DNA from 2 places in the Faecalibacillus sp. TM498 genome. Region 2 is predicted to be linked to the other one. Evidence: a T-box and tRNA genes for the amino acid it is inferred to sense, from the RefSeq annotation. Region 2 holds a T-box; the other holds one or more tRNA genes.
What was found. The T-box of region 2 lies ahead of trpS (tryptophan--tRNA ligase). A T-box ahead of a tRNA ligase gene usually reads a tRNA of that ligase, here a tRNA-Trp.

Region 1: it encodes a tRNA-Trp, which carries the amino acid that the T-box ahead of trpS (tryptophan--tRNA ligase) is inferred to sense. The anticodon was not compared.

Annotation. Positions count from the first base shown of each region.
Region 1 is NZ_JAJDKB010000089.1:35-4,353, reverse strand. Features, by position in the region: gene LJD32_RS14525 (NAD(P)H-binding protein) at 1-578, opposite strand, end outside; gene LJD32_RS14520 (LysR family transcriptional regulator) at 664-1,542, opposite strand; tRNA gene LJD32_RS14515 (tRNA-Trp) at 1,694-1,767, opposite strand; gene LJD32_RS14510 (spore coat associated protein CotJA) at 1,875-2,009, shown strand; gene LJD32_RS14505 (spore coat protein CotJB) at 2,002-2,283, shown strand; gene LJD32_RS14500 (manganese catalase family protein) at 2,241-2,861, shown strand; gene LJD32_RS14495 (HD domain-containing protein) at 2,896-3,879, opposite strand; tRNA gene LJD32_RS14490 (tRNA-Pro) at 4,027-4,103, shown strand; tRNA gene LJD32_RS14485 (tRNA-Ala) at 4,116-4,191, shown strand; tRNA gene LJD32_RS14480 (tRNA-Met) at 4,218-4,294, shown strand.
Region 2 is NZ_JAJDKB010000066.1:930-10,899, reverse strand. Features, by position in the region: gene LJD32_RS13535 (RluA family pseudouridine synthase) at 7-816, opposite strand; gene LJD32_RS13530 (NAD kinase) at 813-1,592, opposite strand; gene LJD32_RS13525 (CYTH domain-containing protein) at 1,656-2,225, shown strand; gene LJD32_RS13520 (EAL domain-containing protein) at 2,244-3,893, opposite strand; gene LJD32_RS13515 (hypothetical protein) at 3,914-4,744, opposite strand; gene spx (transcriptional regulator Spx) at 4,769-5,236, opposite strand; T-box leader at 5,335-5,535, shown strand; gene trpS (tryptophan--tRNA ligase) at 5,569-6,564, shown strand; gene LJD32_RS13500 (hypothetical protein) at 6,572-7,156, opposite strand; gene LJD32_RS13495 (undecaprenyl-diphosphate phosphatase) at 7,258-8,100, shown strand; gene LJD32_RS13490 (RidA family protein) at 8,142-8,516, opposite strand; gene LJD32_RS13485 (patatin-like phospholipase family protein) at 8,625-9,881, shown strand; gene LJD32_RS13480 (polysaccharide deacetylase family protein) at 9,942-9,970, shown strand, end outside.

The DNA.
Region 1 (4,319 bases), on a different contig from region 2:
AAATGATTATTTAAAGCACAAGCTGCTGCATAAGCGCAATCCTTACGTGAAATAAACCACACACGCCCATCACCCATGTTTTTAGAAATTGTTGTTTCTTTAGCTTCTACTGCTCTTAAATAGTCACTTGTAAATGCTTCAACAAAAAGAGAATTTCTTAAAAAGATATAATCAAGCGATGTATTTTGAATAATTGCTTCTGTATAAGAATGATCTACATTTTCAATGCTTGGGTTAAATGGATGTGCTGCTGATAAAACAGATGTATAAATAATTTGTTTAACATTTGCTTTCACACATGCATCTACTGCATTTTTATGAGCTTGTCTTCTTTTTTCACCTACAAAAGGCATTGAAATCAATAAAACCTTATCCGCATTTTCAAAAACTTTAACAAGTCCTTCAGGATCATTAAAATTAGCTATAGCTGTTTGAATCCCTTGTTCCTTATATTCTTTTAAACTTTCTTCTTTAGGTGCTGTAAATACTAAATCTTCTTTGTTCATCAATTCTAAAGCATATTTAGCCACTAATGAACCAAAATTTCCATCAACACCATTAATAACAATTTTACTCATCGTTCATACCTCCACATGTGAAAATTATATCATGAATATTTTTATAAAATAGACCTTAAAAATTAATAAAGACTATAAGTTTTTCTTATAGTCTAAAATAATCTTCTACATATTTCATAAATTGTTGTATCGCCTTTTTTCCATTATCTTGATGATATCCTACAGCATAATCAGCATGATGATGACTTTCTTTTAAAGGAATCACTGCTACTTGATCATTTTCACTAATGACCTCTGTGGCCGAAAGTCCTATTCCTTCCCCTAAAGAAATAGCCATCACATATTCATTTAAATCATCTACTTCTTTTTTTATATAAGGAATCATTCCATCTAAACGGAAAGCTTCCATATAATCATGATAGTACTCTTTTCCTTGTTTTTTCGATAAAACAATAAGAGGTTCATTTTTGATATCTTTAATTGTTACATATTCTTTATGACTTAAAGGATGTTCTAAAGAAGTAACGACACAAACATGTGAATGATAAATTGTACGATAAATAAGATCTGGATAATTTTTAAAGTTATTACTTAAGCCAAAAGCAATATCTATTTCTCGATTGTTTAATTTTTCAATACAGGTAAATAAATTAAAAGCTTTGATATCAATTGAAATAGTATCGTTTTCTTTGAATTGTTTAACAATAAATGGTACATGCTTTCTTTCAAAAGGACCTGTAATCCCAATCGTTAACACATCTTTTTGTAAATTTTCTTTAATATCATTATATTCATTTTTATAATCACTCAATAATTTCTTTGCAAGATCATAATACCTTTTTCCTTCTTCTGTTAATGTTGGATAATAAGTCCTACGATCAAAAAGAGAAAATCCCAAATCATTTTCCAATTTTGTGATTTGCTGAGAAATTGCTGATTGTGATAGATAAAATTTTTTGGCTGCTTTTGAAAAACTTCCTTGTTCGACTACTGCTATAAAATAATAAATTACTTGTTTAAACATCTTTATCACCCTATCTATCATATCATTTTATTCACATTAATGCTCAAATTGTGCGCAAAAAAAGTGAATAACTTAAGTTATTCACTTTATTCACAACAATATTCACAATACACAAATAAAAAAACACATTTAAGATGTGTTTATCACAAACTGGCAGGGGTAGTAGGAGTCGAACCCACATCAACGGTTTTGGAGACCGGTATTCTACCATTGAACTATACCCCTAGTTGGGTTTGCCTAATTAATATATCATATAAAAAACAATTAAGCAATAGTTAATTGCCTATAAATTAAAAAAAATGTCTCATAAGATAATTTTGAGGAGGTTAAATATGAATGAATTAGAATTAACTATATCCTCTATCAAAATACAAACATTTAAAGATATCTATAAAATGAATGTGGCTTTTGATAAAGGAACTATTTTTAAACAATTGGATAAACCATGGGTGATGCAACGTGGATGATACATTATTACAAATAAGTAAATTGGATTTTTGTATCCAAGATGTTACTTTGTTTTTAGATACCCACCCTAATGATCAAGAAGCTAAAAAATATTATAAAGAAGGGATGAAGCATCTTTTAAAGATGAAAGAAACTTATTTAAAAAATGGCGGTGCTCTTACAAATAGAGACGGAAAGAATATTGAAAACTATATTAATGAACCATTTCCTTGGATGAAAGGAGGATCAACATGTGGTTGTATGAAAAGCGCTTGCAATATCCCGTTAATGTAAGAAAACCTGATGCTAAAACTGCTAAAATCGTTATTTCACAGCTTGGTGGACCTAATGGTGAATTAGGAGCAGCACTTCGTTATCTAAATCAACGCTATACGATGCCTTATCCAAGAATTCAAGCCTTATTGACAGACATTGGAACAGAAGAACTTGCTCATGTTGAAATTATTAGTACCCTTTTCTATCAACTTACCAATGGTCTAACACCTCAAGAAATTAAAGAAGGTGGATTAGATGCCTATTTTACTGATCATACATTAGGTGTCTATCCAACAAATAGTGCGGGTATTCCTTTTAGTGCCGATACTTTCCAATCTGTGGGAGATCCTATTTCTGATTTAACAGAAGACATGGCTGCTGAACAAAAAGCTAGAACCACTTATGATAACATTCTTGCTTTAAGTAAAAATGAAGACGTCAATAAAGTCATTCGTTTTTTAAGAGAAAGAGAAATCGTGCATTATCAACGTTTTGCTGAAGGACTTGAATATGTCAAGAGTCAATTAAATAAGAAGAACTACTACGCTTATAATCCCTCATTTACTTCATCAAAACGTGAACAAACATGTGAATAAGGTGAATAACTTAAGTTATTCACCTTTTATGCACTTATTCACACTTTCCCCACAAATATTCACTTAAATCTGTTGCTAAAAACATTTGTATTTCTTGAGCCATTTCCTTATTTATCTTAGAAATTCTCCCTTTATTTTCTACATAAACATCGATATATCTTTTTTTAGCCGGTATTTGTTTACAAAAAAACTCTTTATTTTTTCCTTTATAAACACAATTTAATTGTCGAAAATCATCCCATAACTGTTTAATTTCTTTATCTTTTATTAATAAATCAATAAAATTCTTTTCTTGAAGATAAAAATCATCTTCTTTAACTACACCTCTATCAACTGCTTTTTTAATAACATAAGATAAATATTGCATCGCATAACGATCTTCATCACAAATATAAACATGTGAACACTTCAACATCATTTTTGTAAAAAGAACAGCTTTATCTTCATGTTTAAAAATAAGTTCATCTTTCTTGTCATTTACTTTGAGATCCTTATAAATCATTTGTATCATCTCTAAATCACAAAATCCATAACTATACATATTTCCTAATGTATATTCCAAACGATCTGCAGAAAGTTTAGGAGATTCATTATCAGCCAGCGGATATAAATGATAGTTACAAACATCTTCTATCGTTAAATGATACTTATGCAACAAAGAAACTAATAAGGTATCTTGTTCAATTACCTTTTTCGTATCTAATTCTGTTGATTCTTGTTTTAAATGATCTTGGTGATAGAAATCTATCGTATGTGCAAAGACAGGAGTTGCTATATCATGAAGCAAACCTGCAACTGTCTGTCTAAGATCATGTGAAAAATGATAAACAATTAATGCAACCCCTATACTATGTTGATAACGAGAATATGGTACAATGTTTGAAAAGAAGTCAAAAGCAGTATATTCCACTCCACAATTCATCCCAATATCTTTAAGTCTTTGCATTGATGGAACATGTATAAGACTATTTATAAATTCTAAATGCTCTTTTTCATAAATTTTCCATAAATTATTCAATTTTTTTCAACTCCTTAAAATTTTAAATTACATTCATTCTATCACACTTTTTTAAAGTATATTAAAATAGAGTAAAATTTATTTTAATATTTTTTTAAATAAAGCTTGATTAAAGTGAAAATATATGTATAATTATAAGGGCAGTAACGGGAAGTAGCACAGCTTGGTAGTGCACCTGGTTTGGGACCAGGGGGTCGCAGGTTCAAATCCTGTCTTCCCGACCATTTATAAAAATTGGGGCCATAGCTCAGCTGGGAGAGCACCTGCCTTGCACGCAGGGGGTCAGCGGTTCGATCCCGCTTGGCTCCACCAATTAATTTAATAAATTTCAATATTATGGCGGGATAGCTCAGTTGGCTAGAGCATTCGGTTCATACCCGGAGTGTCGAGGGTTCGAATCCCCCTCCCGCTACCATTAATATTGCGGAGATTTACCCAAG
Region 2 (9,970 bases):
TGGAGATTAACTCTCCTTTTTATAATGTATTTTCTGATGGGTAAAAGGATGAATAAAACTAATTTCAACACTATCCAAATAAAACAATTGATCTTCATTTGACCCATAAAGAAGATCTCCCACTAAAGGGTGACCAATAGAAGCCATATGTACTCTAATTTGATGGGTTCTTCCCGTTACTAATTTGCATTCTACAAGTGTTTGATTATTTTTATGCATTAAAGATTTATAATACGTCTTAGCATACTTACCATGATCATCAACAATTCTTTTAATAGAATCATTACTTTTTAAAATAGGCCGCTCAATAACGCCTTCCCCTTCTAAAATTCCTTCAACTAAACAATGATAAACACGTTCTACTTGTTTAATATCTTTAGAAAGCAATGCATGAGCTTGTGATGTTTTAGCAACCAACATATATCCTGATGTTTCTTTATCTAAACGATTTACTAAATGAATTGTACTTTTTAAACCAATTTGTTGATAGTAATACATTAAAGCATGGCATAAAGTATGGCTTTGATATCTTTTAGTAGGAATACAAGGCATTTGGCTTTCTTTATCAATGATTATATAATAGTCATCTTCATAAATGATTTTTAAAGGAATATTTTCTGGTTGAACATTTGAGTTTTCTATTGGAAAAATAATTTCTAAACAGTCCCCTTTTTGAAGTAAACATCTAACTGTTTGACTTTTTCCATTGACTAAGAAATCACCTTCCCTTTTAATCCTTTTAATCATTGCTTGACTAATTGGTAATTCTTTCAAATAATCTCTTAATAAAATCGTTTGTTCAATTTGATAACTCATGAATTAATAAATGCCCTTCTTACTCTTTTAATAAAAGACATTTCTTTATATTCAATAAAACGAACATACTTACGCCCAATCGTAATCTCAATACTTTCAACATCCTTTAATTCTAAATGAATATGATCGATTCCAATCAAAGAATGATTAAAATGATTTCCAACTAATTTAATTGTTTGACTTTCATCTAAAATCAAACTTGAACCTAAAGAACGATATGCATTATGATGAATTCCTGCAACTTCTGTAAGTTGCATCAAAGGAATACCTGGATAAATGATAGAACCACCTAAAGATTTATTATAAGCAGTCGATCCAGAAGGAGTTGAAACACATAAACCATTCCCTCTAAAAACTTCTAATAAAACATTACCAATATACACATGAATAACCTGTGCTTGTAACCCTTGATCTAATCTTAATTCATTTAAAGCATAATATGTTTGAAAAGAGTCTTTTTTATTAATTTTAATTTCTAACATATATCTTTTCATCGTCTTAAATTGTCTAGAAGTCACATCTTTTATAAATTGATCCACTTCATCAACTTGGTAATCTGTATAAAATCCTAAAGTTCCTGTATGTATACCTACAAAACAACAATCAACATTTAAATATTGATGTACAGCTTCTAAAATAGTTCCATCTCCTCCAATTGAAATAACAAGATCTGGATTTTTTTCATCATAAATAAAAAAGTTTTGTAAACTTTCTTTAATTTTCAAAGCTGTTTTTTTAGAAAGATCATCATTTCTAACCATTAATGCATATTTCATCTTTCTTCCCTCCATATAGATGTATTATAATATATCTAGAGCATTTAAGCAAAGAGGTATCATATGGAACATCTAGAAATTGAATTTAAAATGTTATTAAAAGAAAATATATTTAAAAAAATATTATCTGATTATAAAAATCAAATCAAAGACAGTTATCAACAAACCAATTATTATCTTTTTCATCCTCTATTGGAAAAGAAAAAATATTCACTCAGAATTAGAGAAAAAAAAGGTCATTACGAACTCACATTGAAAAGACCTTCAACTATTGGTCTGAATGAATTAAATATAGATATTAATAAAGAAATTAAAGATGCTATTTTTAATCATCAACATGTCAATAATGAAATCTTTGATATTTTAGAAAAAGAAAATATTTATATCAAAGATTTAACATGTGGATATTATTTAAAAACAACACGTCATGATATTATTTTACCCGATGGTGTTTTATCCTTAGATGAAAATGAATATAACCATCATCATGATTATGAAATAGAATTTGAAGTGGAGGATTATGATCAAGGACTTCAAGCATTCAAAAAAATCATTCAACCTTATCATTTAGAATATAAACAAAACTGTTTAAGTAAAATCAAACGAATGTTAGAAACATTAAAAAACGAATAAGTCACATACTTATTCGTTTTATATTTCATAGCTTTCCATAAACACACTTAAAGAAACCGGCCTACCATAATAGAATCCTTGAATATAATCTGGCTTTAATAACATAATACGTTCAAGTTCTTCCTTTTCTTCTATTCCTTCAATACAAATCTTAACACCTACGCTATGAGCCATATCCACCATATGTTTTAGCAACATATTTTCATACTCATTTGAAAGCGCATTTTTCATCAATGTTCGATCTATTTTTATATAATCTGGTTTTAAATTATAAAGATAGTGGAAATTAGAATATCCTGTTCCAAAATCATCTAAAGCAAGTAAGATATTTTCTTTCTTTAAACCATTACAAAAATCAATAAAGTTTTTATTAGATTCAATAAAACCACTTTCTGTAAGTTCTATAACCAATTGATTATTTTCTATTTTATAATTTTTTATAATATTTAAAATATCATTTAATGCTGGTGTTTTTAACACTTGAACATAAGACATATTAATTTGTACTTTAATATTTGAAAACATACTTACAGCTTTTAATGCTTGATCTAAAACCCATCTACCTACAGGAATAATCAAATCACTTTCCTCTAATAATGGAATAAATTCTAGTGGTGAAATTTTACCAAATTCATCACATTCAAATCTAAGCAATGCTTCCATACTATGAATCTTTTCTGTTTTCATATCAATAATTGGCTGAAAATAAACTTCAAATCCTTTAAATTGTTGGTTAACTGCTTTATGTAATTCTTTTGTTAATTTATTTTTTCTTAAAAATTCTTGATAAGCTTCCTGCTTAAAAATCGTATATGTATTTTTTCCATTTATTTTCGATTGATTTAAAGCAAATTCTGTCCATTGCATAATAGAATTATAACTTTTATTAGGATAATCATGAAAATCTAGAATACCTGCAGAAATCGTTAAATAAATATCATAATTAATAGATTCTACATAACATGTAATACTTCTACGTATTGCATTATAAAGATTTCTTGCATCTTCTTTACTGCCAACAACATCCATCACAATAAATTCATCAGCGACAATCCTATAAAGTTGTTGATTTTTAGTTAATAACTTTTTAATACAATTTCCAACTTGTTTTAAAACAACATCACCATATTTTACACCGAAATTTTCATTAATATTTTTAAAATCATCAATATCAATTCTTAAAATAAAACCCTGTGTAATATCTTCATTAATAGGATAAATAAAATTTTTAAAACTCATTTCTCCTAATAACCCACTATCATTATCAGCAACTTGTCTTTTACCAATTTCATTAATACAGCCAATAATATATTTAACATTCCCATCATGATCCTTAATCGATTTACTTCGACAATTGATCCAAATAGGAATACCGTCTTTTCCAATCCAACGATATTGTAAATTATGAAAATTTTTCTTTCCCGAAACCAACTTATTCATATCTGATAATAACATTTCTAGATCATCTTCATATACAAATTTTTTATGTGCTGGTAAAGAATTACTAAATTCATAGCTTGGAATATTAAATCTTTTCATAGCATGTGGTGAGATAAAATATATGTCTTTATCAAGATCCATTATAAATAAATAATCATCAATACATTGATCTAAAATAAGTATAATTTCTTTATACGTCTTTATAGCCTTTGCATCTAATCTATCCATAAATACCCCTTCTTTTTATACTAGTAATAATAATGATAACGATTTTTCTTTTTTAAAAAAGCATTTACAATTAATAAAATAATACCTACAAAGAAATAACTAGCTCCACATATATACATATATTTAATAGAAGTTAACTGAATTGTCATTGTAGAAGATGCCATTGCTGTTAATCCTAAAATTATCGTAAAAGAAATCAAGAATGTCATAATTCCACAAACCATATAACTTACTGATAAACATTTTGTAATCAATCTCTCTTGAACTGAAACAAAAATAAGATAAGCTGTAGAAATAACTAATAAAATAGCACTCACAATAATATGTGTAGAATTTTTAAAGCTATATACTTTCTTTACAATCTTATATGTTTCTCCAGATTGTTCCATCGTATTTTCTACTCGACTTAATACTTTATCTTGTAAACCTTGTAAATCCATTTGATTGATAGCTTGATCATAAAGTGTTGTAAACGTTTCTTCATTTATTGAAGGATTCAAAATAGAATATACCTCATTTTTTTTATCTTCTAAAACTTGCTTTAATAAAGTTTCATCTAGAGTAGATGATTGATTATTTAAAACAGTATCAATATATTCATTAACAAGTTCTTGCGTTTTTTCATCTTGTTGTAAAGAAGAAACAAGTGCTTGACTTTGGCTTTCGTCCATATTCATCATACTTAAAACATTTTGACAAGTATCTTCTAAAGCATTTGTTACAGCCGTTGATTTAACAACTGTTGGTACCATATCATTAATAATCAAATGATTCATAAATAATGAAATTGCTAGATAAAAACATGAACAAATTAAAACAAGTGTCATTATAACTTTTAATATTTTTTTCATATTGTCTCCTAAAAAAGAATCCATCTATTGACTTGATTCCTGTTCTCTATCCCTTTCATATTCTTTTTTAAAATTCAAACAATCTTTATTGCTGAATTGTGGACAACGATCCATATCATGACATTCAGCTAACTTTCTAAGTTCTTTAGGAATAAAGACTCTTATTTCTTCAGAATTGTAACCAACTTGAAATCTTCTTTCATCAATCATAATTGGTCTTTTTAAAACTGATGGATTTTCCTGTATAAACTTAATTAAATCATTGATTTTCATTGAATCAATATCAATATCATTTTCTTTAATAATTTTGCTTCTTTTGGAAATAATATCATCCGTACCATTTTCACTACGTTCTAATAATTCTCGAAGTTCTGATTCTTTTAATAAAGTAGAAAAAATATTTTTTTCTACATAAGGTATTTGATTTTCATTTAACCAAGATTTTACTTTTCTACAAGAAGCACAACTTGGGGCGGTATATATACGTATCATACAATCACTCCTTTGTAAATAATTATACAACAATTTTAAACTTTGTATATCTTTTTTTAAATATCTTGATTTTTATAGATGAGCTCATTATAATGTCTTTAAAGACTTTGAAGGAACATAAGTAAATTATATTAAATGTTATAGAAAGCTTATGGTTGATGGAAATAAGCCATTGATATAATAGAAATTGGGGTTCTGGAGTTACAAAAGGCACGAGTCTTTTGTCGCTAATCGCGTTAAGATCAAGAGCGTATATTTTATACGAATTAAGGTGGTACCGCGTTTATAACGTCCTTTTTTAAGGACGTTTTTTATTTTAAGGAGGAAAATTTATGAAAAGAATGTTGAGTGGCATCAAGCCAACAGGAAGAGTAACTTTAGGAAATTATATAGGAGCTATTAAACCTTTTGTTTCTTATCAAGATGAATATGAAATGATTGTTTTTGTTGCTAACTTACACAGTATGACAATTTATCAAGAACCAAAGAATTTAAGAAAAAATACAAAAGATTTGATTTCTTTATATTTAGCAGCTGGATTAGATCCTAAAAAAGTCACATTATTTTTACAATCTGATGTTTTAGAACATGCTCAACTTGGTTGGTATTTAGGATGTATGGTGTCAATGGGTGAATTATCACGTATGACTCAATATAAAGATAAAGCAAGTAAACTTAAAAAAGATGAATCTATTGGAGCTGGTATTTTTAATTATCCTTCATTAATGAATGCTGATATTTTACTTTATGATCCAGATTATGTACCAGTTGGTGAAGATCAAAAACAACATTGTGAACTTGCTAGAGATATTGCTGAAAGATTTAATAATCGTTATAGTGAAACTTTCAAATTACCTGAACCACTTGTTCCAAAAGTAGGTGGACGTATTATGGACTTACAAAATCCTACAAAGAAAATGTCTAAATCTGATGAAACAGGTAAAGGATGTATTTATATTTTAGATGATATTAATGTTTCTAAAAAGAAAATCATGTCTGCTGTCACTGATAGTGATAACGCTATTTACTATGATGTTAAAAATAAACCTGGTATTTCAAACTTACTTACTATTTATTCTATTTTAAGTGGTGAATCTATTGATGCACTTGTAGAACGTTATCAAGGTGTTGGTTATGGTCAATTTAAAAAAGATCTAGCTGAAGTTGTAGGTAATGAATTACAAAAAATCCATGATAAATATAATGAAATCAATCAAGGTAACTATATCGATACAATTTTAAATGAAGGTGCTGATAAAGCACGTTATATGGCAAGAAAAAAACTTGCGAAAGTTGAAAGAAAAATAGGAATTACAATTAAGAAATAAGCATTGCTTATTTCTTTTTGTATTCCTTTTTGGTAAATTCATAGAATAGAATTTCATGTATAAATGTATAGCCCTTAGCTATTTTATTTTTTAAATGATTATATTTTTGGATACTTTGTGCATCTTCGATATTTAGCTGTCTACATAACATCAAAAAATCATCATAATTTTCCATATAAAGTTCATCAATTCTTTGTTCAATAAATTGCTTTTTTAACCTTTCTTCTCTTGTTAGACCATATTCTTTCATTTCTCCTTCATCATACATTTGATAATGAATATTAGACAGTTCTAAAGCAGCAATCTTTTTATTCATTTTATCACGATCACAAAAATCAAAAACACTTCGATAACAAAGCTTTCCTTGAGCATCTGTTTCAATCGCTAAAGCATAATGACCATCTCCTATTGCAAATACTTTTTGACACAACTTTTGATCAAAAATGTGTAAACATCCATAAATAAAATCATGGAGTGTTTTTTGATCTACTTTAAAACATGAAAGTGTTGAAATGATTTCGATATCATCACCATTTGACCATTCATATGGCTCTAATAGTTCTTCATCTTCTTTAACCCAATTAACAATCATTTTCTTCCTCCTTTTTCTTTATTATATGTCATCTCCATTAAAAAAATGTTTTTGTATATTTTTATAATATTTTCATATATAATGGGTGACGAGGTGAAATTATGAGTTTAATTAAAGATATTATTGTCTATGCAATCTTAGGTGCTATTCAAGGTTTTAGTGAACCTATTCCTATTTCAAGTAGTGGACATTTAGTTTTATTCCAAAGTATTTTTGAAAAACTTGGTTTAATGGTTCCACAAATGAATGATGTTACTTTTGAAGTTATTGTTAATACTGGTTCACTCATTGCTATCATGTTTTATTATCGCCAAGATATTATTCGTCTAATCAAATCCTTTTTCGGGTATATTGCTAAACCTCAAGAAAGAGATGAACTATTACCTGATTTTAGATTTTGTATGTTATTAATTGTTGCTACAATTCCTGCAGCAATTGGTGGTGTTCTTTTTAATGATTATATTGAACATGCTTTCTCTAATCCTAAATTAGTAGGTTGTTGTTTACTTTTAACTTCTTGTTTTTTAATGCTTATTCACAAATTTGGATATAAAGGAAAAAGAACAACAAAAAGCATGAATTTATGGGATGCATTAAGAATGGGATTTTTCCAATTACTTGCTTTACTTCCTGGGGTTTCTCGTAGTGGATCAACACTTACTGGTGGGATGCTTGGTGGTCTTGATCAAAAAGCAGCAAGAGATTTCTCTTTCTTTATGTTTATGCCTGTCAGCTTTGGAGCAATCATTTTAAAACTTAAACATTTTTTAACAAGTTCAACTGTCGCTGCATTATGGCTTCCTTATTTAATTAGTTTTATTATCAGTGGTGTTGTTACTTATTTAGCACTTAATTTATTGTTTAGTATTTTAAATAAAAGAAAATTGAATTATTTTTCTTACTATTGTTTTATAGTAGGTATTATTGCAATTCTTTTCTTATAATATACAAAAAAGAGATTTCAAAAACGAAATCTCTTTTTTAATTATTTTTTAGCGATAACTTCTACTTCAATTAAAGCTCCTTTAGGAAGTTTAGCAACTTCTACAGCAGATCTTGCTGGATAAGGTTCTACAAAATATTCAGCATAAATACCATTTACTGTTGTAAAATCATCCATGTTATCTAAAAAGACAGTTGTTTTAACAACATTTGAAAATGATAATCCTTGGCTTTCTAATAATCCTTTCACATTTTTTAAAGCTTGATGAGCTTGTGCTTCGATTCCTTCTGGCATTTCACCTGTACTTGGTACTAGAGGAATTTGTCCTGAGAAAAAATACATATCCCCTACTTGTATTCCTTGACTGTATGGACCAATAGCTCCTGGAGCTTGATCTGTTTTCACTACATTTTTCATTTTTTAATCCTCCTTGCCATATAATTATAACAAACTCTTCATATATTAAAATGATAAAGTTGTATTTTTTTTATGAAAAAGTATAATTATTGAAAAGGATGTGTTTTTATGAAATATGGATTAGTTTTATCAGGTGGCGGTTCTAAAGGAGCTTATGAATCAGGATGCATGAAAGCATTACAAGAATTAGGATATCATTTTGATATTGTTACTGGTACGTCTATTGGTGCTTTAAATGGGCTACTTGTAGCTCAAGAAGATTATCAAAAGCTTTATGAATTATGGGATACTTTATCATTAGAAAAGGTTTTAAAGCATCCTATTCAATTTGATTTTTCAATTGAAAATCTAATGAACAATTCTTCTAATATAGGTCCTTTTTTAAAGTCCTATCTTGATAAAAAAGGTGCTGATATTGAACCACTTGTTCAATTAATCAAAGGTCTTTATAATGGCAAAAAAGCGAAAAGTTCACCCATCGAATATGGTTTATGCACTGTTGCTTTTCCTTCTATGAAACCATTAGAAATCACAGTAGATGATATGAGCGAAGATAACATTGTAGAATATGCTATTGCTTCAGCCTCATGTTTCCCTGCATTTCCTATTCATTATATAGATAAGCAAGGATATATTGATGGCGGATATTATGATAATTTACCTATCTCTCTTGCTTTAAAAATGGGAGCACAAAAAATTATTGCAATTGAACTCAATCAAGAAGCGACCCATCCCTATTTATTACATCGTGAAAATATCACTTTTATTAGACCGTCTAAGCATTTAGGTGGCTTTCTTGATTTTAATCGAGAGCTATTGGATCAAAGAATACGCTTAGGTTATCTTGATACTTTAAAAACATTTAAAAAATTAAAAGGGCATCGTTTTGCTTTTTATCCTGAAGAAAATATTCAAGAAATAGCTTTATCTTTTCATAATCAAATTTTAAACTATGAAAATCAATACAATCATCATTTACTTACAATTTCAGATGAAACACCTATTCTTGATTTATTAAAAGAAAATACGTATTTAGATTACTTAAAATTAGAAGATTATTTTATCCTAGGTTTAGAACTTTATATGAGTGAACATGATTACGATGATTTAAAGGTTTATCATTTTAAAGATATTATTCAAGACATCAAAAATCAAATTAAACCTGATTTAAGAGAAATAGAAAGAATTGATTTTAAAAATATCGCCCAATCTTTTAAAGATCTCACAAATCATCAAATTCTTAAAAATTACTTATCTTATTTTATAAATAAAAAAGAAGAACATTTAAATTATGAAAATCTTTTCTTAAAAGAATTTGTCCTAGCGATGTTTATTACTTGTGTCTTAAGCTATGAAGTCTCATAGCTTTTTTTGACATCCGTATTGTTTTTCTATAAACTAGTACTGATAGAAAGTTGGAATATTATGAAAAATATATTAAAAATCATTTTATG